DNA from 3 places in the Kluyvera sp. 1366 genome. Region 2 is predicted to be linked to each of the others. Evidence: predicted binding sites of a transcription regulator. Region 2 holds the regulator's gene; each other region holds the start of a gene.
The links. Region 2 encodes Fur, which represses iron uptake genes when iron is present. Its sites were predicted from a motif close to ATAATAATGAGAACNACTATCAA; they were not measured.
Positions count from the first base shown of each region.

Region 1 (7,870 bases), on a different contig from region 2:
CTTCACGCAGCAGAGTGAACAGCGGCACCAGCAGCGGATCCTGCGGCTGGCGATTAAACAGCGAGCCGATGACGCGGCAGAGTATGGAAAACTCATTCATGCAACAGAATTCCTTGAGGTAAAAAAGTTAAAAATCAGCAAATTCGGGAATCGTTTTGCCGGTGCGCAACGCGAGGAAGTCGAGCAGGCGACGCGGCGTGACATTTAACACGCGATCTTCGGGAAAATCCACTTCGCTGGTGATGCGCAGGCAGTGTTCGAAATTGCCCAGCGTAAACGCGGTATGCGAATCGGAGCCAAACGCCAGACGTCCACCGGCATCGCGCACCGCTTCGGCAATGGCGCGACAGTTCGGTTCGCTACCCGGACGCGAATGGGTAAAGGAGGAGTTGTTGATCTCCAGCGCCACATCGTAATGCGCGGCGGCTTCGGCAATTGCGCGAATATCCACCGGGAACTTCGGGTTGCCCGGATGCGAAATGATATGCACCAAACCGCCCGCCATCGCCGCAATCATCGCTTCAGTGTGATGTGCTTTGTCACGCGGCGCATAAACCGGTTCGTGGAAGCCCGCGACAATCAGATCCAGCGCATCCAGCATCGGGCCGCTGCAATCGATCTCACCCTGCTGATTTTTGATGTTGGCTTCGATACCGCGCAGCACGCCAACGCCATCAATCACGCGCGGCCAAATGCGCATGTTGACGAAATGCCAATAGTGCGGCGCATCGGCCATATCCGGGCCGTGATCGGTAATCGCGAACAGCTTCAGGCCGTTCTGTTTCGCCTGCGCCACATAATCATGCAGCGTGCTGTAAGCGTGCGTGCTGGCAACGGTGTGCATATGTAAATCAACGGGATACATCTTCATCTCCTGACCCAATGGGAATTAATAACCGCGCTGGCGATCGACTAAACCACCCGGCTGTTGACCTTGCTCCAGAGCAAGTATGGCATCCGCAATGTAATCCATCGCCTCGCCTGGCAAGGTAATCGCCGCAGTATGTGGCGTGATTGTGACATGCGGATGAGACCACAACGGATGATCCTGCGGCAGCGGCTCGCGCTGGAACACATCCAGCGCGGCGGCGGCCAGCTGACCGCTGTTGAGCGCCGCCAGCAGATCGGCTTCTACCACATGCGCACCGCGCGCAAGGTTGATGAAGCAGGCGCCGTGCGGCAATGCGTTAAGCAGCTGGCTATCAATCAGGTTGGTGGTTTCCGACGTGGTCGGCAGCAGATCGATCAGCACCTGCGTGCCCGCCAGGAAAGCATTGAGCTGTTCGCGGCCATGAAAGCTTTGCACACCGTCGATCTGCTTCGGCGAACGGCTCCAGCTGCGTAACGGAAAGCCCCACTGACGCAAACTCTCCAGCACGCTACGGCCTAATACGCCCGCGCCGAGCACGCCAATGGTGAAGTTTTCGCGATCGAAACCGTCCAGCTCCTGCCAGCAAGCCTGCTGCTGCAGTTGACGATAGTCGGCAAAACGGCGGAACCAGCCCAGCACACACCAGTTGGCGTACTCCTGCATCTGGCGCGCCATGCCGGTATCTTCCAGGCGGAATAACGGCACAGTGTCGGCCAGCATCTGTGGATTGTCACGCAGCTGTTTGAGGATCTCGTCGACGCCCGCGCCCATGGCAAACACACCTTTCAGCTGACGCCCCGCCAGCATCTCGACCGGCGGAGAACGCACTACCGCATAATCGGCCGGCGCGTTGTCGCCCGGCTGCCAGTCACGCACGCGCGCCTCCGGCAAACGCTGACGCAAACCCTCCAGCCAACCTTGCGGCGCCAGCGACGGGTGATACCAGATTATCTCCATACGACTCTCCTTTTTTTGCTTCAGCCTCAGGCAAATAGCCGTACAGGGCAAGCAAAAACCTTAGCCTTGAGGCAATTTCTCACGTGATTAATTCCGGGCGCTTCACATTTCCACCGCTGTGCGAGGCTAAGCGGCGCGATTACGACTAAAGTTGTTCGGGTGGTCAATGCGTTAGCACACCACCTTTTCGGACAAGGAGAAAAACCGATGATAAAAAATGCCGTATTCACGCCCGCGCGTCTGACCTTTTTACTTAGCGCCGCGTTGCTGGCCGGTGCCAGCGCCGCACACGCCGACGATCAAAGCCGCATGCTCAGCAACCAACCGCAGCCACCGGATGTGCGCCTGGGACCGTTGTTCAATGCGGTACAACAGGCTAAATTTTATCCGGATCAGAAAACCTTCGCCGATGCGGTGCCGAAATCCAATCCCTCGTCGATTCTGGCCGACTGGCAGATGCAAAAAAACCAGCGCAACTTCGATCTCAAGCATTTTGTCGACAGCAACTTCACGCTGCCAAAAGAGGGTGACAAATATGTGCCGCCCGCCGGGCAAAGCCTGCGTGAGCACATCAACGGTTTATGGCCGGTGCTGACGCGTACCGCGCAAAGTGCCAGTCAGTACGATTCGCTGCTGCCGCTGCCCAAACCTTATGTGGTGCCTGGCGGACGCTTCCGCGAAGTGTATTACTGGGACAGCTACTTCACCATGCTTGGCCTGGCGGAGAGCGGTCACTGGGATCGCGTGCAGGATATGGTGGATAACTTCGCCACCGAGCTGGACAAATATGGCCATATTCCCAACGGCAACCGCAGCTACTATCTCAGCCGCTCGCAGCCGCCGTTCTTCAGCTTGATGGTTGACCTGCTGGCAACGCACAAAGGCGACGACGTCTATCGCCAATACCTGCCGCAGCTGCAGAAAGAGTACGATTACTGGATGGCGGACAGCGACAAAGTGGCGGCCGGCCAGGCCAGCAAACGCGTGATCAAACTCAGCGACGGCACGCTGCTTAACCGTTACTGGGACGATCGCGATGCGCCGCGTACCGAATCCTGGCTGGATGACGTCAACACCGCGAATAAAGCGCCGGAACGCAATAAACAGCAGGTTTATCGCGATCTGCGTGCGGGCGCGGCTTCGGGCTGGGATTTCAGTTCGCGCTGGTTCACCGATGCGCACAATCTGGCGTCCATCCGTACCACGCAGCTGGCACCGGTTGATCTTAACAGCCTGATTTTCCACCTCGAACAAACATTGTCTAAAGCCGCCAAACTGGATAAGCAGGATGACAAAGCTAAACAGTTCGCGGCGGATGCTGAGAAACGTCAGGCGGCGATCAATCGCTACCTTTGGGATGACAAAAAAGGCTGGTACGCCGATTACGATTTCCAGAAGAAGCAGGTGCATTCACAGCTGACCGCTGCAACGCTATTCCCGCTCTATATGCAGCTCGCGAGCGATAAGCAAGCTGAACGCACCGCTTCCGCAGTTGAAAAACAGCTGCTGAAACCCGGCGGACTGGTGACCACCACGGTGAATAACGGCCAGCAATGGGATGCACCAAACGGTTGGGCGCCGCTGCAATGGGTGGCGGTAGAAGGTCTGGAGCATTACAAGCAGCCGAAGTTGGCGCAACAGATTGGTCAGCGCTTCCTGCAGAACGTGCAGGCGACCTACGACAAGGAACATAAGCTGGTCGAGAAATACGTGGTTGAAGGCGCGCAGCTGGGCGGCGGTGGCGGCGGTGAATATCCGCTGCAGGACGGCTTCGGCTGGACCAATGGCGTGACGCTGAAGCTGCTGGATAAGTACTGCCCGAAAGACAAAACCTGTAATAACGCTGGCGATATCCCGAATATGCCGGTTTTAAGTCGCGCGAAGTAATTACCGCTATTCTGCCGGGCGAAGTAGCCCGGCAACTGCACATTCCCGTAGCGGCGCGATTTACTGCGCGATCCGAACCTGGGTAAGGTTTCGCCAGTGCAATGCGCGATAAATCGCGCCGCTACGGCTCGTGCCTGTCATCTGTGCATTTTCCTCACATCCCTCTAGCAACAAACTCACATCTTGAAACATTCGCGACAAAAGATAATAATTCTCAATCTGATATCGATAGCTATTCCCATTAAAATAACAGGAACCTCTCATGACCTCGTTGTTTACCCTTAAACGTGGCCGCGTACTGTGCGCGCTTGCGCTGGCTTTACCCGCGGCAAGCTTCGCTGAAGAGTCGATTGTCGTGACAGCGCAACCGCAAGAGAGCGCCACCTCGCCGACGCAGGGCTATCTCGCCACGCGCAGCAGCGGTGCCAGCAAAAGCGATCAGCCGCTGATCACTACGCCGCAGTCAATTTCGGTAGTGACGCGTCAGCAGATGGAAGATCAGGGCGCGCAGGATCTCAATCAGGCGCTGGGTTACACGCCGGGCGTCTTCACCAACTTTGGCGGCGCGGCCACGCGTTATGACACCATCGCGCTGCGTGGTTTCCACGGCGGCGATGTCGATAACACCTTCCTCGATGGCCTGCGCGTGATGAGTGACGGCGGCAGCTTCAACATCCTGCAGGTGGATAACTGGTTCCTCGACCGCATCGATGTGATTAAAGGTCCCTCCTCCGCGCTCTACGGCCAAACGGTGCCGGGCGGATTGGTGAATATGGTGAGCAAGCGCCCGCAGTTTGCTGAAGAGGGCCACTTCCGCCTGGCGACCGGCACCAACGCCACCAATAACGCCGCCTTTGATTACACCAACGCCATCAACGATCAGTGGGCATTTCGCGTAACCGGCATTACGCGCAACAGCGATACCCAATACGATCACACCCGTGAAGAGAAATATGCGATTTCGCCACAGCTGATGTGGCAGCCAAGTGAAGATACCAACTTAGTGCTGCGCGCCTACCTGCAGAAAGATCCGTCCGGCGGCTATCACGGCTCGGTACCGGCGGAAGGCACGCTCTATAGCCATAATGGCCGCAAATTGAGCGACAGTTTCTATGAAGGTGACACTGCGCTCGATCAGTTCAAACGTCGCGAGCAGATTTACAGCTATGACTTCTCGCATCGCTTCAACGATGTGTGGTCGGTGTACTCCACCGGCAGCTACAGCCACTCCAATACCGAGCTCGATCAGGTTTATCAGATTGGCTGGAACGCAACGAATCCAGACCTGCTGAACCGCTACTACTCCGGTGAGCGTTCATCGCTGAGCGCGTGGGCCAACGACAACCGCTTGCAGGCCGATTTCGCTACCGGCGCGGTTCAGCATCGCGTGACGCTGGGCGCGGAATACCATCGCTATAAAAACGACATCACCAAAGCCAGCGGTGCCGCCAGCGCGCTGAATGCGTGGAACGGCGAAGAAGTGGGCATCATGCCAGACTTCGACTGGACATCGCAGACGCGCCGCTACTATCAAACCGGTTTGTATCTGCAGGATGAGTTGCAGCTCGATCGCTGGCATCTGGATTTGTCAGGACGCTACGATCGCATCGTGTCGGAAAACGGCACCAGCCGTCGTCAGGACGATCACATCAGCGGCCGCGCTGCACTGTTATATGCCTTCGAGAACGGCATCTCGCCTTATGTCAGCTGGAGCCAGGCAATAACGCCGGCTTCGTTAACCGATCCTTTCGGCAATCAGCTAAAACCGACTACGTCAGAGCAGTATGAAGCGGGCGTGAAATATCAGCCGCTGGGCACGCGCGATATGTACTCAATCGCGGTGTACGATTTGACCCAGGACGATGTCGCCAACCGTAACGTGCTGGACGGCACTTACACGCCGTCGGGCAAAGTGCATTCGCAGGGCATTGAACTTGAGGCGCGTAATCAGCTGACGTCGCGTTTTAGCACCATCGCCGGCTACACACTAAATCATCTGCGCTTTAAAGATTCGGTGGACGGTAACGATGGCCATACGCCGTATGTGACGCCGAACAGCATGGCATCGTTGTGGGGACATTATCAGTTTGACTACGGCTTGAGCGCCGGTGCGGGTGTGCGCTATATCGGTAAACAGTGGGCGGATAACGAGAACACCACGCGTCTGCCATCGGTAACGCTGTTTGATGCGTCGGTTCGCGCCGATCTTGGCGCATGGAACTCAAAGCTGAAAGGCGCCTGGCTGCAGGTGAATGCCAACAACCTGACCGATAAGACGTATCTGGCCGCCTGTTACGGCACCGGTTACTGCTATCGCGGTGCCGAGCGCACGGTCATGGCCACGGTGGGCTACGACTTTTAATCAGGCATAAAAAAAATCCGCCACCCTTTGCGGGATGGCGGATTTCATCAAATCCTCGCGCGATTAACTTCGCACTTTACGGTAGATCCACAGCACCACAATGGCACCAATCACTGCCACCACGAAGCTGCCAAAGTTGAAACCGTCAACTTTACCGAAACCAAACAGGGTACTGATCCAGCCACCAACAACCGCACCCACCACACCCAGAACCACGGTGATGATAAAGCCGCCGCCATCTTTACCCGGCATAATCCACTTAGCGATAATCCCGGCAATCAGACCAAAAATAATCCATGAAAGAATACCCATGTACTGCTCCTTACGTTATTAATCAATGTGTTCACCGCCTCTAGTATAGACGGGATTTTATGATCTGCATCCCAACTTGCCGCAGTAAATAGCCGTTAGCTGACTAAAGGTTAGCGCATCGACGCCGATAACTGACGAACAGCATTGTCAGTCGTGAAAATAACAATCGGATAAGTGGAGCAGGACGTGGGAGAAGCCGATAAAGAACAATACCTCAAGCGAGGCACGTTAGCGGTTTTGGGCGTGATGAAGGACCTGTTGCGTTTTCAAACCCTGTTGATGGTGAATTTTTCGCGCGGTCAGTTTATCAGTCGCTTGCTGTCAGCCGATGAAGATCAGGTGATCTTTGACCTCGGCAGCAACGCGCTGGATAACGATTTAGCGCTGCAAGGTGGCGAAGTGAATATTGCCGCCGAAACGCACGGTGCCAAAGTCGAATTTGGCTTAACCGGTTTACAGCGGGTTGAATTCGAAGGCTTACCCGCTTTTGCTGCGTCGCTGCCGGAACTGGTGTGGCAGATTCAACGTCGTGAATTCTTTCGCGTCAATGCGCCACTGGAACCGGTTTTTTATTGCCACAGCCAGTGGCCTGATGGGCGTACCGCGCGTTTCCGCCTGCAGGATCTGTCACTGGGCGGCGTCGGCGTGCTGCTGGACGAAGCGCTACCGGAAGGCCTCAATCGCGGCGATACCTTTAAAAACCTGCGCGTGGATTTAGCTGAGTATGGTCACTTTGAGGTGACAGCACAGCTGCTGCACATTGGTGAACGCACCGTAGTGACCAGCAAGAATGAAACCCGCGCCACACCGCGCCTCAGCTTCCGCTTTACCGCCATCGAACCGATTCAGGAACGCCAGCTACAGCAGGTGATTTTTGCGCTGGAACGTCTGGCGCGTGATAAAGCCAACCGTTTCCAGTAGCGCTGGACGTTTATCACCGTACAACATCGTAGCGGCACAATTTATTGCGCTATGTGGCATGAGATACACGTCTACAAAGCGCGATAAATCGCGCCGCTACGAAGCGTGCGCGATTTAAATAACGGTAATCAATGCGGCTGATAACGGCAACGCGCCACCGCATCCAGCCAGCCGTGATAATTCTCCTGCATGTTTTTCGCCTGATCCTCTCGCGGCGTGATCACGCTACCGCCCTGTAACGCCTGCATCTCACTGCCCTGCTGCCACCAGCCTAAGGTGCGACCCGCTAATAGCGCGGCGCCCAGCGCAGAAACTTCTGCCGTCGGCACGCGTTTCAGTGGCCGCTGCAATACATCGGCCTGCATCTGCATCAACCAGCTATTTTCCGTGGCGCTGCCATCCACGCACAGCGCAGGAAGTTGCACGCCGCTGGCCTGCTCCATGGCAAAAAACACATCGGCGATCTGGAAGGTGATCGACTCCAGCGCCACGCGCGCCAGCACCTCCGGCGTCGCCGCATCGGTCAACCCACATACCATGCCGCGCGCTTTCAAATCCCA
Region 1 is NZ_JBTRDW010000006.1:184,254-192,123, forward strand. It holds gene ACVLVH_RS15015 (TorD/DmsD family molecular chaperone) at 1-100, opposite strand, end outside; gene ACVLVH_RS15020 (phosphatase) at 128-865, opposite strand; gene ghrA (glyoxylate/hydroxypyruvate reductase GhrA) at 890-1,828, opposite strand; gene treA (alpha,alpha-trehalase TreA) at 2,036-3,715, shown strand; gene ACVLVH_RS15035 (TonB-dependent siderophore receptor) at 3,978-6,077, shown strand; gene ACVLVH_RS15040 (GlsB/YeaQ/YmgE family stress response membrane protein) at 6,141-6,389, opposite strand; gene ACVLVH_RS15045 (flagellar brake protein) at 6,576-7,310, shown strand; gene ACVLVH_RS15050 (FGGY family carbohydrate kinase) at 7,439-7,870, opposite strand, start outside.
Region 1: the regulator Fur is predicted to act here: its motif matches at 3,941-3,963, upstream of ACVLVH_RS15035 (TonB-dependent siderophore receptor).

Region 2 (7,870 bases):
TGCTGGCACAGCTCAAACTGTCGTAACGCGCGAAGACCGCACGCTGGAACACAAAGTCACGGTTTTATACGTTCCGCACTTTTTACCGGTCTGCTATTATTCGCATAACTGTGCAGTCAACTGACTTACTTTCACAATCAGGATTTAAGAGGTTACCTAACCCATGGCAATCGTAGGCATTTTCTTCGGCAGCGATACCGGCAACACTGAAAACATTGCAAAGATGATCCAGAAACAACTGGGTAAAGATGTCGCCGAAGTGCATGACATTGCTAAGAGCACCAAAGAAGATCTCGAAGCGTTCGACATCCTGCTGCTGGGTATCCCAACCTGGTATTACGGCGAAGCGCAGTGTGACTGGGACGATTTCTTCCCGACGCTGGAAGAGATTGATTTCAATGGTAAGCTGGTAGCGCTGTTTGGTTGTGGCGATCAGGAAGATTACGCCGAGTACTTCTGTGATGCGATGGGCACTATCCGTGACATCATTGAGCCGAATGGTGCGGTGATCGTCGGTCACTGGCCAACCGAAGGCTATCACTTCGAAGCCTCTAAAGGCCTGGCCGATGACAAAAACTTCCTTGGTTTGGCCATTGACGAAGACCGTCAGCCGGAATTGACCAACGAACGCGTTGAGAAGTGGGTGAAGCAGATCTTTGATGAGCTGCAGCTGAAAGAGATTATTGAAGCTTAATTCCCTGCTCTGCCCGATGTGCGCACTGCCTCACATCGGGTAACGGAATTTCCTATAAAAATAATAGCTACGGTTTTTTAACTTTTCCCCGCAAATCTGTAGAATACCCGCAATGGTCATCCGCTTATTCCTCTGGCAGTAGAATGAGGCTGAGTGAAATGGAATCCAAAACCCAAGCGTCTTGAAGACGTTAGTGACGATATCCTTACAAACTTTGGTGATTAAGGACGTTGCCTTGGTTTTCATTTCACTGCTTGAGTTCTATAATGAGACGCAAATGAGAATGCGCGTTGACCTAAACATTCAAGGCCCCTGCGCCGCAAGTGACTAGCAAAGTAACAGGACAATATCCGCATGACTGACAACAACTCCGCATTGAAGAAGGCTGGCCTGAAAGTCACGCTACCCAGACTGAAAATTCTGGAAGTGCTTCAGGGACCCGGCCCAGAGTCCCATCACGTCAGTGCGGAAGATTTGTATAAGCGCCTGATTGATATGGGCGAAGAGATTGGTCTGGCAACGGTGTATCGCGTTCTTAACCAGTTTGACGACGCGGGCATCGTAACCCGTCACAACTTTGAAGGCGGCAAATCTGTCTTCGAACTGACTCAGCAGCATCACCACGATCACTTGATCTGCCTGGATTGTGGCAAAGTTATAGAATTCAGCGATGAATCAATCGAAACGCGTCAGCGTGAAATTGCCACTCGCCACGGCATTAAGCTCAGCAACCACAGCCTGTACCTGTACGGTCATTGTGCTTTGGGAGACTGCCGCGAAGACGATACGCTCCACGATAAGTAATTGAGTGTGCTATGCAGTATAAAAAAAACCGGCGCTTGAGCCGGTTTTTTTATGCCTGTAATCAGGCGACAAGCGTTTCCTGCAGGTAGCGCCAGCGCGGAATGGCGGTGCTGCAATCCAATACCGCCAGTGAAATGCGGCTCTGATTGATGCCGTTCATCATCTGTAATTCACGATACTGAATCGTCACTTCCTCGCTTTGCTGCGAGATGATGGCGTGCTCACTGGTGGCAATGCGCATGCCTTCACGCTGCCCCTGTAACTGGCGAAACAGCACTTCCATTTCATTGAGGTCCAATCGTTTGCCTTGCGGCGTGACCATTTTGAACTCGGGATGAAAGTGCGATAAAAACAGATCAATGCTGTCGTCACTGCCTTCCGCCTGATTGAAAATACGTTCAATAAGCTGATGTAAAACCACCACGCTATGCCTGGCTTCCTGGGCGAGAGTTGTCATTTTTTTTCCTTAGATAAGCCGCAGAGCACCGTCTGAGAGCGCATAGCCTACCTGAAAAAAAGTTTTTCACACTGCCAAATGGGTTAATTTTTCTAAAGTCAGAATAGTCGCAAATAGGGAATTAAAGGCGAATTGAGGCGTGCAGCATAAAAGGTCGTATCTGGCCAAATTGAGATAATAAAAAAGGGCGATTGCTCGCCCTTTCATGATCTTATCGTGCTCGCGACTAAAACTATTAATCGCCGATTTTTGCCCAGGTATCACGCAAACCTACGGTGCGGTTAAACACCAGCCTGGAGGGCTGTGAATAGACGCTATCAGCACAGAAATAGCCTTCACGTTCGAACTGGTACGGTGCCATCGAATCGGCAGCACGTAAACCAGGCTCAACGAAGCCCTGTTTGATTTCCAGTGAGTTTGGGTTGATGGTGGTGAGGAAATCCTCAGCCGCGCCCGGATTTGGCACACTGAACAGACGATCGTACAGGCGGAATTCCGCTGGCAGCGCGTGGATTGCAGAAACCCAATGGATAACACCTTTCACTTTACGGCCATCGGCCGGATCTTTGCTCAGCGTATCAACGTCGCAAGTACAATAGATGCAGGTAATATTGCCTTCAGCATCCTTCGCCACACGTTCGGCACGGATCACGTAAGCATTACGCAGACGCACTTCTTTACCCAGCACCAAACGCTTATACTGCTTGTTGGCTTCTTCACGGAAGTCAGCGCGATCGATCCACACTTCACGGCTGAATGGCACTTCACGCGTGCCCATCTCCGGTTTGTTCGGATGATTCGGCATAGTGATGATCTCATCGTGACCTGCAGGCAGGTTCTCGATCACCACTTTCAACGGATCCATTACCGCCATCGCACGCGGTGCGTTTTCATTGAGATCGTCACGAATGCACGATTCCAGTGAAGCCATCTCCACGATATTGTCCTGTTTGGTCACACCAATACGGCGGCAGAACTCACGGATAGAAGCGGCGCTATAACCACGACGACGTAGACCCGAAACGGTTAGCATGCGCGGATCGTCCCAGCCTTCTACCACCTTCTCGCTCACCAGCTGAGTCAGTTTACGCTTCGACATCACCGCATATTCCAGATTTAGGCGTGAGAACTCGTACTGACGCGGATGAACCGGAATGGTGATGTTATCCAGCACCCAATCGTACAGACGACGGTTATCCTGGAACTCCAACGTGCAGAGAGAGTGCGTAATGCCTTCGATCGCATCCGAAATGCAATGAGTGAAGTCGTACATCGGGTAGATGCACCACTTGCTGCCGGTCTGATGGTGATCGGCAAACTTAATGCGGTACAGCACCGGATCGCGCATCACGATAAAGCTGGACGCCATGTCGATTTTGGCACGCAAACAGGCTTTGCCCTCTTCGAAACCGCCATCGCGCATCTTCTCGAACAGCGCCAGGTTTTCTTCCACGCTGCGATCGCGATATGGGCTGTTTTTACCCGGCGCCGTCAGTGAACCGCGATACTCACGGATCTCATCCGCCGACAGTTCATCAACGTAAGCCAGACCTTTGTTGATCAGCTCAACCGCATAGTTGAACAGTTGGTCGAAGTAGTCTGAGGAGTAACGAATGTTGCCGCTCCACTCAAAGCCCAGCCATTGCACGTCACGCTTAATGGATTCGACAAACTCCAGATCTTCTTTAACTGGGTTAGTGTCGTCGAAACGCAGATTGCACTGACCTTGATAGTCTCGCGCGATACCAAAGTTCAGGCAGATAGATTTCGCATGGCCAATATGCAGATAACCATTGGGCTCAGGCGGGAAACGGGTATGCACACTGTTGTGCTTACCGCTCGCCAAATCTTCGTCGATGATCTGACGAATAAAGTTCGTTGGGCGGGCTTCAGCCTCACTCATCTCAAAATCCTCAAAAACTATAACGGGTGATTTGTACCACGAAGTAACGGAGTATGATCCACAAAGCGCAGGAGGGAAACAACCGTTTGTTGGTCGTTTTAAAACAAAAAAGGCAGGAATCGCTTCCTGCCTTCTGGCTCAATCACAAGGACTTAGCCTTTAACCTCGTACAGCGGGGTTTGGCCTGCAACCACTGAACCGGTTGCCAGTAAATTCAGACCAGCGAAATCATCGCTATTGCTGACCACAACCGGACTGATCATCGAGCGGGCGTTGGCATTGAGGAAGTCCAGATCCATTTCCAGGATTGGCTGACCTGCAGTGACCGTTGCGCCCTCTTCAACCAGACGCGTGAAGCCTTTACCTTCCAGCGCTACTGTATCCAGCCCCATATGTACCACGATCTCGACGCCGTTTTCCGCCTCAAGGCAGAACGCATGGTTGGTATTGAAGATCTTCACCACGGTTCCGGCGGTTGGCGCAACCACGGTTTTGCCGGTTGGCTTGATGGCCAGACCATCACCGACTGCCTTGCTGGCGAATGCTTCGTCAGGCACATTTTCCAGCGCAACGATGTCACCGGTTACTGGCGCCAGCAGCGTAGCAATCACGGCTTTTTCGCTGTTCAGCACCGCCTGCGGTTTTACAGCAGCAGCAGGAGCAGCCGTTGACGCCGCGGCAGATGCCGCAACTGGACCTTTGCTCAGTACGGTTTTCATTGCTGTTGCAATGCTTTCCGCCTGCGTACCGACAATAACCTGTACGCTCTGCTTGTTCAGACGAATCACACCTGAAGCACCGAGACGTTTAGCGACACCTTCATTAACCTGCGCGGAATCTTTAACGTTCAGACGTAGACGTGTGATACAGGCATCGATGTTGGTCAGGTTTTCTGAGCCACCTACCGCCGCAATATAACGACGCGCCAGAGATTCAGTTTGGCTTTCACCGTTGCCGCTGTTATCGACATTGACGTCATAACCATCGGTTTCATCGCCCGCAGAGAGTTCGCGGCCCGGCGTCATCAGGTTGAATTTCTGGATGGTGAAGCGGAATACCACGTAGTAGATAACGAAGAACACCAGACCTTGTGGGATCAGCATCCACCAGTGCACCGCCAGCGGGTTGCGCGTTGACAGCACCATATCCACCAGACCCGCACTGAAGCCGAAACCGGCAATCCACTGCATGCTCGCGGCGATGAAAACTGAAAGACCGGTCAGTGCCGCGTGAATCACATACAGCACCGGCGCCACGAACATGAAGGAGAATTCCAGCGGTTCAGTGATACCCGTAAAGAAGGCGGCAAAGGCCGCCGCCAGCATAATGCCGCCGACTTTAGCGCGGTTTTCCGGGCGTGCGCAGTGGTAAATTGCCAGCGCTGCACCTGGAAGACCAAACATCATGATTGGGAAGAAGCCCGCCTGATAACGACCGGTGATGCCAGGGATACCTGTACCTTCAGCGATAGACTGCGCGCCGCCAAGGAATTTAGGAATATCGTTGATACCGGCAACATCGAACCAGAATACCGAGTTCAATGCGTGGTGTAAGCCAACAGGAATCAGCAGACGGTTAAAGAAAGCGTAGATGCCCGCACCGACGGAACCCAGCTTCTGAATATGCTCACCAAAACTTACCAGTCCACCGAAAATGATCGGCCAGATATACATCAGAATGAACGCAACCAGGATCATCAGGAACGATACAAGGATCGGCACCAGACGGCGACCGCTAAAGAAGGACAACGCTTTTGGCAGTTCAACATGACTAAAGCGGTTATAGACTTCAGCAGAAAGAATCCCGACAAGAATGCCAACAAACTGGTTATTAATTTTACCGAAGGCAGCGGGAACTTGCTCCACCGGCATCTTCTGAATCATTGCCACCGCTGCCGGAGAACAGAGTGTGGTCACAACAAGAAAGCCGACAAAACCGGTTAACGCTGCAGCGCCGTCTTTATCTTTTGACATACCGTATGCCACACCAATGGCAAACAGCACTGGCATATTGTCGATGATTGCCGAACCCGATTTGATCAACAGTGCTGCCAGCGCATTGCCTGCGCCCCAGCTATCTGGATCGATCCAGTATCCAACGCCCATCAAGATTGCCGCTGCCGGCAAAGTCGCTACCGGCACCATAAGCGCGCGGCCGACCTTTTGCAGATATCCTAGAATACTCACCTTATTCTCCCCCTATGAGACTGGCGTTATGCCGTGGCGCAGGTTGATTTTATTATCCCGTCGCCCGGTACCTTGATGACACTTTTCACCACGAGGCGCAGTGTAAAGATAAATTAATTCGCCTCGCAAATTAAAACCACTACAACTGTGACTTTAATCACCAAAATGGTGGTTTGATAATGCGAAATGCTAGCCAGCACCACAAACTTATTTTATGATAAAAAATATCGAGTCGCACTTATCCCTGGTGGCTACGCTTAAACGCATTACGCTTAAGGGCAAAACTGTCAGAGAAACGGCAACTCCACATTTCCAATCTTAATTGAGGTGAAGACATGAGACTGATCCCTTTGGCCACACCGACCCAAGTGGGTAAATGGGCTGCACGCCACATTGTTAACCGCATTAATGCGTTTAAGCCTAGCGCAGAACGTCCCTTCGTGCTGGGTCTGCCAACCGGTGGAACACCGCTGGAAGCTTACAAGCACCTGATCGATATGCACAAAGCGGGCCAGGTTAGTTTCAAGCACGTTGTCACCTTCAACATGGATGAGTACGTTGGCCTGCCAAAAGAGCATCCGGAAAGTTACCACAGTTTCATGTACCGTAACTTTTTCGATCATGTTGATATTCAACAGCAAAATATCAATCTTCTGAATGGTAATGCCGAAGATATTGACGCAGAATGTCGCCAATACGAAGAGAAGATCCGCGCTTACGGCAAAATTAACCTGTTTATGGGCGGCGTGGGCAACGATGGTCACATCGCCTTTAACGAACCGGCTTCTTCCCTCTCCTCACGTACCCGCATCAAAACCCTGACGCACGATACGCGTATTGCAAACTCACGCTTCTTTAATGGTGATGTGGATCAGGTGCCGAAATACGCCCTGACGGTTGGTGTCGGTACGCTGCTGGATGCTGAAGAAGTGATGATTCTGGTTACCGGCCACCTGAAAGCGCAAGCGCTGCAGGCTGCGGTTGAAGGTAACGTCAACCACATGTGGACCATCAGCTGCCTGCAGCTGCATGCCAAATCTGTCGTGGTATGTGACGAGCCAGCCACCATGGAACTGAAAGTGAAAACCGTGAAATATTTCCGCGAAATGGAAGCGGAAAATATGAAAGGTGTGTGAAAACACGTTGTAACAAAACCTGCTGCTTTCAGGCAGCAGGCTTAGCCGGGAGAGAGAAACGATGTACGCATTAGTGAACGGCCGGATTTTTACTGGTCATGAAATTCTGGACAATCATGCAGTTGTGATTGCAGATGGCCTGATTGAGCGCGTGTGTCCGCGTGATGCCCTGGACGCGGCAATTGCACAGCAGGATGTGGCTGGTGCGTTTATCGCTCCTGGTTTTATTGATTTGCAGCTTAACGGCTGTGGCGGCGTGCAGTTCAATGATGACATCAATGCGTTAAGCGTTGAAACGCTTGAGATCATGCAGCGCGCCAACGAGAAATCAGGCTGCACCAGCTATTTGCCAACACTGATTACCAGCACCGATGCGCTGATGAGACGCGCAGTCGAAACCATGCGCGCTTACCTGGCCAAGCATCAGAATCAGGCAATCGGCCTGCATCTGGAAGGTCCGTGGCTGAATAAAGCTAAAAAAGGTACACACAATCCTGAATTGATTCGCCTGCCGGATGCCGAGCTGGTGGATTTCCTCTGCGCCAATGCCGACGTCATCACTAAAGTCACGCTGGCACCTGAAAATACGGGCAGCGAGGTGATTCGTCAGCTGCGTGATGCCGGCATCATCGTGTCAGCGGGTCACTCCAACGCGACCTATGAAGAAGCAAAAATTGGCTTCAGCGCGGG
Region 2 is NZ_JBTRDW010000004.1:194,095-201,964, forward strand. It holds gene ybfE (LexA regulated protein) at 1-26, shown strand, start outside; gene fldA (flavodoxin FldA) at 164-694, shown strand; gene fur (ferric iron uptake transcriptional regulator) at 1,049-1,498, shown strand; gene ACVLVH_RS10225 (hypothetical protein) at 1,560-1,955, opposite strand; gene glnS (glutamine--tRNA ligase) at 2,191-3,858, opposite strand; gene nagE (N-acetylglucosamine-specific PTS transporter subunit IIBC) at 4,011-6,038, opposite strand; gene nagB (glucosamine-6-phosphate deaminase) at 6,380-7,180, shown strand; gene nagA (N-acetylglucosamine-6-phosphate deacetylase) at 7,242-7,870, shown strand, end outside.

Region 3 (7,870 bases), on a different contig from region 2:
CCGCCAATCGGGCGAATATATTCTTCCAGCGCTTCGCCATTGAGACGCTGCTGTACGGTAATAAAGCCCCTGGTTAAATCATGCTGGTAGCAAACAAACAATAAACCCATATCCAGCTGACCCGAGCCGGTAATACCGCTGGAATAGCTGTAACCGCGCCGCAGCATCAAGCTGCTGTCGGTTTCCGGCGTGCGTGGATTGGCGAGACGAATATGCGCATCCAGCGCAATCAAATCGCCATCGGGATCTTTGCTGTAATCCGGTACGTCATGCTCGTTTTTCATACCCAGCGGCGCGCCTGATAACTTCTCACGACCAAAGATGGTTTGCTGCTCGCCGAGCGGCGTACGGTCCCACATTTCTACGTGAAAACGGATGATACGCACCGCCTGATAGCTGCCGCCGTGCGTCCACGCCGGTTCCTGCTGTTCGTGCGTGACCCACAAGAGTTGATCCATCAATGCCGGATTATGCGTATCGGGATTAGCGGTACCATCTTTGAAGCCCAGCAGGTTGATCGGCGTTTCTTTGCCGTTGCTGCGCGCCGCGTGGTCGGCAATAAAACCGTCGCGACGCCAGCGCACCGCCAGCAGATCGGGTGTGCGTTTAATGATGTCGCGCAGCGCGTGAATCACCGTATCCTGGGTGTTAGCGCAAATCTGGAGCAGCAGGTCGCCATGGCACTGTTCCGCATCCAGCGAATCGTTGGGAAAACGCGTCATGGTTTGCAGCTGCGCAGGCTTGTGTTTGCTTAAGCCGAAGCGCTCATCAAACAGCGAGGTGCCAACCGATAACGTCATGGTGAGATTGTCGGGCGCGATATCGGCACCGAGAATTCCCGAATCCATCGGCGGCAGCTGCGGATTGGTGACCGCCGGCGCCGGTCCACCTTGCGTGAGAAAAGCGAAGCGATCGGTTAGCAAGCGGAACAGACGTTCAAGCTCGGCTTTGTCGCTCGCCAGCACATCAAACGCCACCAGCATCATGGATGCCTGCTGCGGCGTGACGATACCGGCCTGATGGGCGCCGTAAAAAGGTTGCGCCTGTTGGCGCAAGTTGGGTGCAACCGTGCCGGGAGAGAAGCTATCGGCGGCTGCGGTATGAAACGGACAACCGCCGCCGAGGGCGGCTGCGCCACCCAACATGCCTAATCCCTGCAATAATCGACGACGCGACGGCTGCGCCGCGTCATTTTTATCACTCATGATCAGTCGAGACCCAAGGTTCCACGCAACAGTGAGAGATCTTCCGCCAGCGTGGTAATCGGGCCTTTCAGCGCGTTACGGTCAGCGGTAGTCAGTTTTTCGTACGATTCAAAGCCATCTTTGGTGCGATATTTGCTGAGAATGCCGTCGACTTTCCTGAAGTTAGCATCCACTTTCGCCAGCAGCTGCGGGTTGTTTTTCTGCAGCAGCGGACGCAGCAGATCAACGATTTTCTGCGCGCCATCAATGTTGGCCTGGAAGTCGGAGAGATCGGTACGGCTGTAACGATCCTCTTCACCAGAGATCTTGCTGGAGGCCACTTCTTCAATCAGACCGGCTGCGCCGCCAACCACCTTCGCCGGTGGGAACGCCAGTTCGCTGATGCGGGTTTGCAGATCGAGCACATCCTGATTTAGCTTGCTGGCGAACTCTTCGGCACCTTTGGTGGTGTTATCGGCGAACAGGATTTTTTCCAGGCGGTGGAAACCGGTGAATTTCGGATCTTCATTTTTCTTCTCGAAGTCATCTTCACGCGCATCAATGCTGCCATCCAGATCTGAGAACAGCTCAGCAATAGGTTCAATACGCTCGTAATGCACGCGCGTAGGTGCGAATAGCGCTTTGGCTTTCTCAATGTCGCCGGCTTTCACCGCATCGGTAAACGCTTTGGTGCCCGCTACCAGCTCTTTCACTTCATTCATCACGTAGACTTTGTAGTCGGCGATCGGGCCAACCAGCTCCAGCACATCCGGTTTACCGTTTGCCGCTTTCTTCGCATCGCCGCTCACCACCAGCTTGCCTTTCGGGTTGCTGAGCAGGCCGCAGGTCATGTCATATTCGCCCGCTTCCAGATTGGCGGTGAGTTTCTGGCTGAAGCCAGGCGCGATGTTTTCACGCTCTTCCACCACCATCACCCCTTTCAGGATTTCCCACTCCAGCGCTTTCTGGCTGTTGTTTTTGATGATGAACTGGGTTTTACCGGCCTGCACGTTGAGCGACATCGGCTCACATTGTTTGTCCGTCACGGTGACCGTGACTTGCGGGACGGCAGCAGTAGCCGCACCGGAAAGCGCCAGCATAGCAACCAACAGCGCCTTGCGGCGGAAGCGAATCGTCATAGTGATATCCCTGTTACATGGAAGAACAGGCGCGCAATCGCGCCTGATTAAATTTCAGCGTGTGGTACGTGCCGCGTTGACTGCAGGCCGGGCCGGGAAGAAAAACAGCAGCAGCGCCGGGATGAGATAGGCAAGCCACACCGCCACTTCGCTGACGCTTGGCGTTTCCTGGTAACCTAAAATCCCTTCCAAAAGCGTGCCGAACACCGAGTGCGTTGAGAGCGTGTTGCTCATATCAAACGCTACATCCTGGAAGTGATTCCACAAACCGGCCTCATGGAAGGCGCGAATGGCGCCGGCGGACAACCCCGCTGCGACAAACAGAATGAACAAACTGGTCCAGCGGAAAAAGTGCGCCAGGTTCAGGCGAATGCCGCCGTAATAGAGCAAAAAGCCCAGCGCCACGGCGGTTGCAAGGCCGAGCACCGCGCCGAGCGGCGGCGCATAACCCACATCTTGCGTGAACGCGGCCAGCAGGAAGAACACCGATTCCAGCCCTTCACGCGCCACCGCCAGAAACACCATCAGCACCAGCGGGAAGCCGCTGCTGCCCTGCTTCTGCAACGCCTGATCGACCGATTTTTCCAGCGTGGCTTTGATATTGCGCGAAACTTTGCGCATCCAGAACACCATCGACGTCAGGATCACCACGGCAATCACCGCGACAATGCCTTCGAACAGCTCCTGCTGTTTCTGAGGAAACTCACCGGTAGTTTCATTAATAAAGATGCCCAACGCTAAGCAGAGCGCGGCAGCGATAAATACGCCGGCCCACATGGCGGGAAACCATTGGGTGCGCTGGGTTCGTTTGAGATAGCTGGCAATCAGGCTGACGATGAGCGCTGCTTCCAGACCTTCGCGCAGCATAATGAGAAAGGGAACGAACATCACCAACCTCTTGAATTTTAAGAAGGGTAAACCTTAGGTAAAAAAACGTAAAGTGCGAACGATAGTGATTATCATTACTGAAGAGAGAAATACAAGTCACTGCAGGAAATTAATTTTGTTTTGCGGATTGGGGGGCGGGTTTTAGAGGGTGCGCATTTCTACGCACCCGGGGGTTCATCAAACACGTCGCCATCAATGGCGATAGAGGTTATTTGCTGTGGTATTGGGCTTCGGCGGCGGCAAAGCGCTGCTGCGCCGCTTCTGATGGGCCGCGACCCAGCAAGCTAAATACCACAATCGCAATACTGGCGAACGCGAAGCCTGGGATGATTTCATACAGCTCTGCGTAGCCATAATCTTTCCACAGCAATACGGTCAGCGCGCCAATCACCATACCGGCCAACGCGCCGTTGCGCGTCATGCGTTTCCAGCACACGCCGAACAGCACCACCGGACCAAAGGCGGCACCGAAGCCAGCCCACGCATAGCTCACCAGACCTAACACGCGGTTTTCCGGGTTGGCAGCCAACGCGATAGCAATCAAGGCAATCAGCAGCACCATCAAGCGCCCTACCCACACCAGCTCTTTCTGGCTGGCGTTTTTACGCAGGAAGCCTTTATAGAGATCCTCGGTCAAGGCGCTGGAGCACACCAGCAGCTGGCAGCTTAAGGTCGACATCACCGCGGCGAGAATCGCTGAGAGCAAGATACCGGCAATCCACGGATTGAACAGAATACGCGCCAGTTCGATAAAGATACGCTCGCCATTCTGGCTTACGCCCGCCGCCTGATCGGGATGGTTCTCGAAGTAGGCGATACCAAAGAAGCCCACCGCCACCGCGCCACCCAGGCACAGGATCATCCAAATCATACCGATACGACGCGCGCTGCGGATGGTGTGATGCGAATCGGCCGCCATAAAGCGCGCCAGAATATGCGGCTGCCCAAAGTAGCCAAGTCCCCAACCGAGCAGCGAAATCACCGCGACAAAGTTCAGCCCTTTCAGCATATCGAGGTTTTCGAGGCTCTTCGCCCTGATCACCGCCAGTGAATCATCCAGGCCGCCGACGGCGACAATCACGATAATTGGCGTCAGAATTAGCGCAAAAATCATCAGGCTGGCCTGCACGGTATCGGTCCAGCTCACCGCGAGGAAACCGCCCACCAGCGTGTAGAGAATGGTGGCAGCGGCACCTGCCCACAGCGCGGTCTGGTAATCCATACCAAAGGTACTTTCAAACAGACGCGCACCGGCAACCACGCCAGACGCACAATAGATAGTGAAGAAGATCAGAATCACCACCGCCGAGATAACGCGCAGCAGTTTGCTGTTATCTTCGAAACGGCTGGAGAAGAAGTCTGGCAGGGTTAAGGCATTATCGTGATGCTCGGTCTGCACACGCAGACGGCCCGCCACGATGCGCCAGTTCAGCCAGGCGCCGATGATCAGGCCGATGGCGATCCAACTTTCGGAGATCCCGGACAGGAAAATGGCGCCCGGCAGGCCCATCAATAACCAGCCGCTCATATCGGAAGCACCCGCAGAGAGCGCGGTCACGACGCTCCCTAAACTGCGCCCGCCGAGAATATAGTCATCGAAGCTTTTGGTTGATCGCCAGGCGATGAAACCTATCAGCACCATCCCAAGGATATACACTACAAAGGTCACCAACATCGGTGTACTTACACTCATGAGTCTCTCCACTTATTATTTGATCCATCAAGAGAAATCTTTTTGATCAGCGCTGTCGGAACGGGACAGCAGCCTGGTTTCACCGCATCCAGAGAAAGCGATTTCTCTTAAGGCGCGGTATCCTGCCGCAAAGGGTCGGCGCGCACAATGCATTTAACACAGCTGTTACACCGGTTTCACCTTCCTTCGCTTTTTTAATGCCAGCAGGTTGCGCCTGCTCACAGTTTGAGTTGCACCTCATCGGGTTCAGGAACCGTCTTGTTGCTGGCGGTTGCAACATTGGCGAGTTTCTTGCAGCAATTTTCATGCCGCATTTATCGATTTAACACTTTCGGCGGTTCAAAGCGTGCAACCGAGGTCACATTTAACCTGGTTGCACAAAGTTGCAACATAGGTGATATTGCTGCCACGCAAGCGTTGAATCACTACTTTTGAGAACGAGGACATCATGGGAACGACTACCATGGGGGTGAAGCTGGATGAAGCCACCCGCGATCGCATTAAACTGGCGGCGCAGAAGCTTGACCGCACATCACACTGGCTGATCAAGCAGGCCATTTTTAATTATCTGGAGCAGCTGGAAGCCGGTGAATCCGTGCCGGAAATTCCGCAGTTGCTGATTGATGCCGCCGGTGATGAAAGCGTGCCCGACGAGGCGCTGCAGCCTTTCCTCGACTTCGCCGAACATATTTTACCGCAGTCAGTCAGCCGCTCAGCGATCACCGCCGCATGGCGTCGTCCGGAAACGGATGCGGTGCCAATGCTGCTGGAACAAGCGCGTCTCCCTGCCCCGCTGGCCGAGAAAACCCATCAGCTGGCTTACAGCCTTGCCGATAAATTGCGGCACCAGAAAGGTGCAACCGGCCGCGCCGGCATGGTGCAAAGCTTGCTGCAGGAGTTCTCACTCTCCTCGCAGGAAGGCGTGGCGCTGATGTGTCTGGCGGAAGCGCTACTGCGTATTCCGGATAAGCCGACGCGTGATGCGTTAATCCGCGACAAAATCAGCAATGGCAACTGGCAATCGCATCTTGGCCGCAGCCCGTCGATGTTTGTTAACGCCGCCACCTGGGGCTTGCTGTTTACCGGCCGTCTGGTCTCTACCCATAATGAGGCTAATCTGTCGCGCTCGCTCAATCGCATCATCGGTAAAAGCGGCGAACCGCTGATCCGTAAAGGCGTGGACATGGCGATGCGCCTGATGGGCGAGCAGTTTGTTACGGGTGAAACCATCGCCGAAGCGCTGGCCAATGCGCGCAAACTGGAAGAGAAAGGGTTCCGTTACTCATACGACATGCTGGGCGAAGCGGCGCTGACCGCCAGCGATGCCAAAGCCTATTTGATTTCCTATCAGCAGGCGATTCACGCCATCGGCAAGGCGTCGAACGGTCGCGGTATTTATGAAGGTCCGGGCATCTCCATCAAACTGTCAGCGCTGCATCCGCGCTACAGCCGCGCGCAGTATGAGCGCGTGATGGACGAACTCTACCCGATCCTCAAATCTCTGACGCTGCTGGCGCGCTCGTATGACATCGGTATTAACATCGATGCGGAAGAAGCCGATCGCCTTGAGCTGTCGCTCGATCTGCTGGAAAAACTTTGCTTTGAACCGGAGCTGGAAGGCTGGAACGGCATCGGCTTTGTGATTCAGGCGTATCAGAAGCGCTGTCCGTTCGTGATTGATTCGCTGATTGATTTGGCGCAGCGCAGCCGTCGCCGTCTGATGATCCGCCTGGTGAAAGGCGCGTATTGGGACAGCGAAATCAAACGCGCGCAGATTGAAGGTCTGGAAGGCTATCCGGTCTATACCCGCAAGGTGTACACCGACATCTCTTATCTGGCGTGCGCGCGCAAACTGCTCGCGGTGCCGAACCTGATCTATCCGCAGTTTGCTACCCACAACGCGCACACGCTGGCGGCGATCTACCAGCTGGCGGGCAATAACTATTATCCAGGCCAGTACGAATTCCAGTGCCTGCACGGCATGGGTGAACCGCTGTATGAGCAGGTTGTCGGTAAAGTGGCCGATGGCAAGCTGAACCGACCGTGTCGTATTTATGCGCCGGTCGGTACCCACGAAACGCTGCTGGCGTATCTGGTGCGTCGTCTGCTGGAGAACGGTGCCAATACCTCCTTCGTTAACCGCATCGCTGATAACACCTTGCCGCTGGATGAGCTGGTCGCCGATCCGGTTGCCGCCGTGGAGAAAATGGGCATTGCGGAAGGCGCGATTGGTTTACCGCATCCGAAAATCCCGCTGCCGCGCGATCTGTATGGCGCCAAACGCGCTAACTCCGCCGGTCTGGATATGGCCAACGAACATCGTCTGGCGTCGCTCTCCAGCGCCCTGCTCAACAGCGCCAGCCAGCCGTGGATTGCCCAGCCGCTGGTAGAAGGTGAATTGGGCGAAGGCGTCAGCCGCCCGGTGCTCAATCCTGCCGCGCCTGCGGATGTGGTGGGCAGCGTGCGTGAAGCTACCGAAGCCGAAGTCTCGGCTGCACTGGATGCGGCAGTCAATGCCGGTCCAATCTGGTTCGCGACGCCACCGCAGGAGCGTGCCGCGATTCTGGAGCGTGCCGCCGAAGCGATGGAAGGCCAGATGCAGCAGCTGATTGGCCTGCTGGTGCGTGAAGCCGGTAAAACCTACAACAACGCCATCGCCGAAGTGCGTGAAGCGGTTGATTTCCTCTACTACTACGCGGGCATGGTGCGCGACGATTTCGATAACGAAACCCATCGTCCGCTTGGTCCGGTGGTGTGCATTAGCCCGTGGAACTTCCCGCTGGCGATCTTTACCGGACAAGTTGCCGCAGCGCTGGCGGCGGGTAACAGCGTGCTGGCAAAACCGGCGGAGCAAACGCCGCTGATTGCCGCGCAGGCGGTGCACATCCTGCTGGATGCCGGCGTACCGGCTGGCGTGTTGCAACTGCTGCCGGGCCAGGGCGAAACCGTGGGTGCGCAACTGACCG
Region 3 is NZ_JBTRDW010000002.1:572,434-580,303, forward strand. It holds gene efeB (iron uptake transporter deferrochelatase/peroxidase subunit) at 1-1,205, opposite strand, end outside; gene efeO (iron uptake system protein EfeO) at 1,208-2,323, opposite strand; gene efeU (iron uptake transporter permease EfeU) at 2,378-3,211, opposite strand; gene putP (sodium/proline symporter PutP) at 3,420-4,904, opposite strand; gene putA (trifunctional transcriptional regulator/proline dehydrogenase/L-glutamate gamma-semialdehyde dehydrogenase) at 5,353-7,870, shown strand, end outside.
Region 3: the regulator Fur is predicted to act here: its motif matches at 3,270-3,292, upstream of efeU (iron uptake transporter permease EfeU).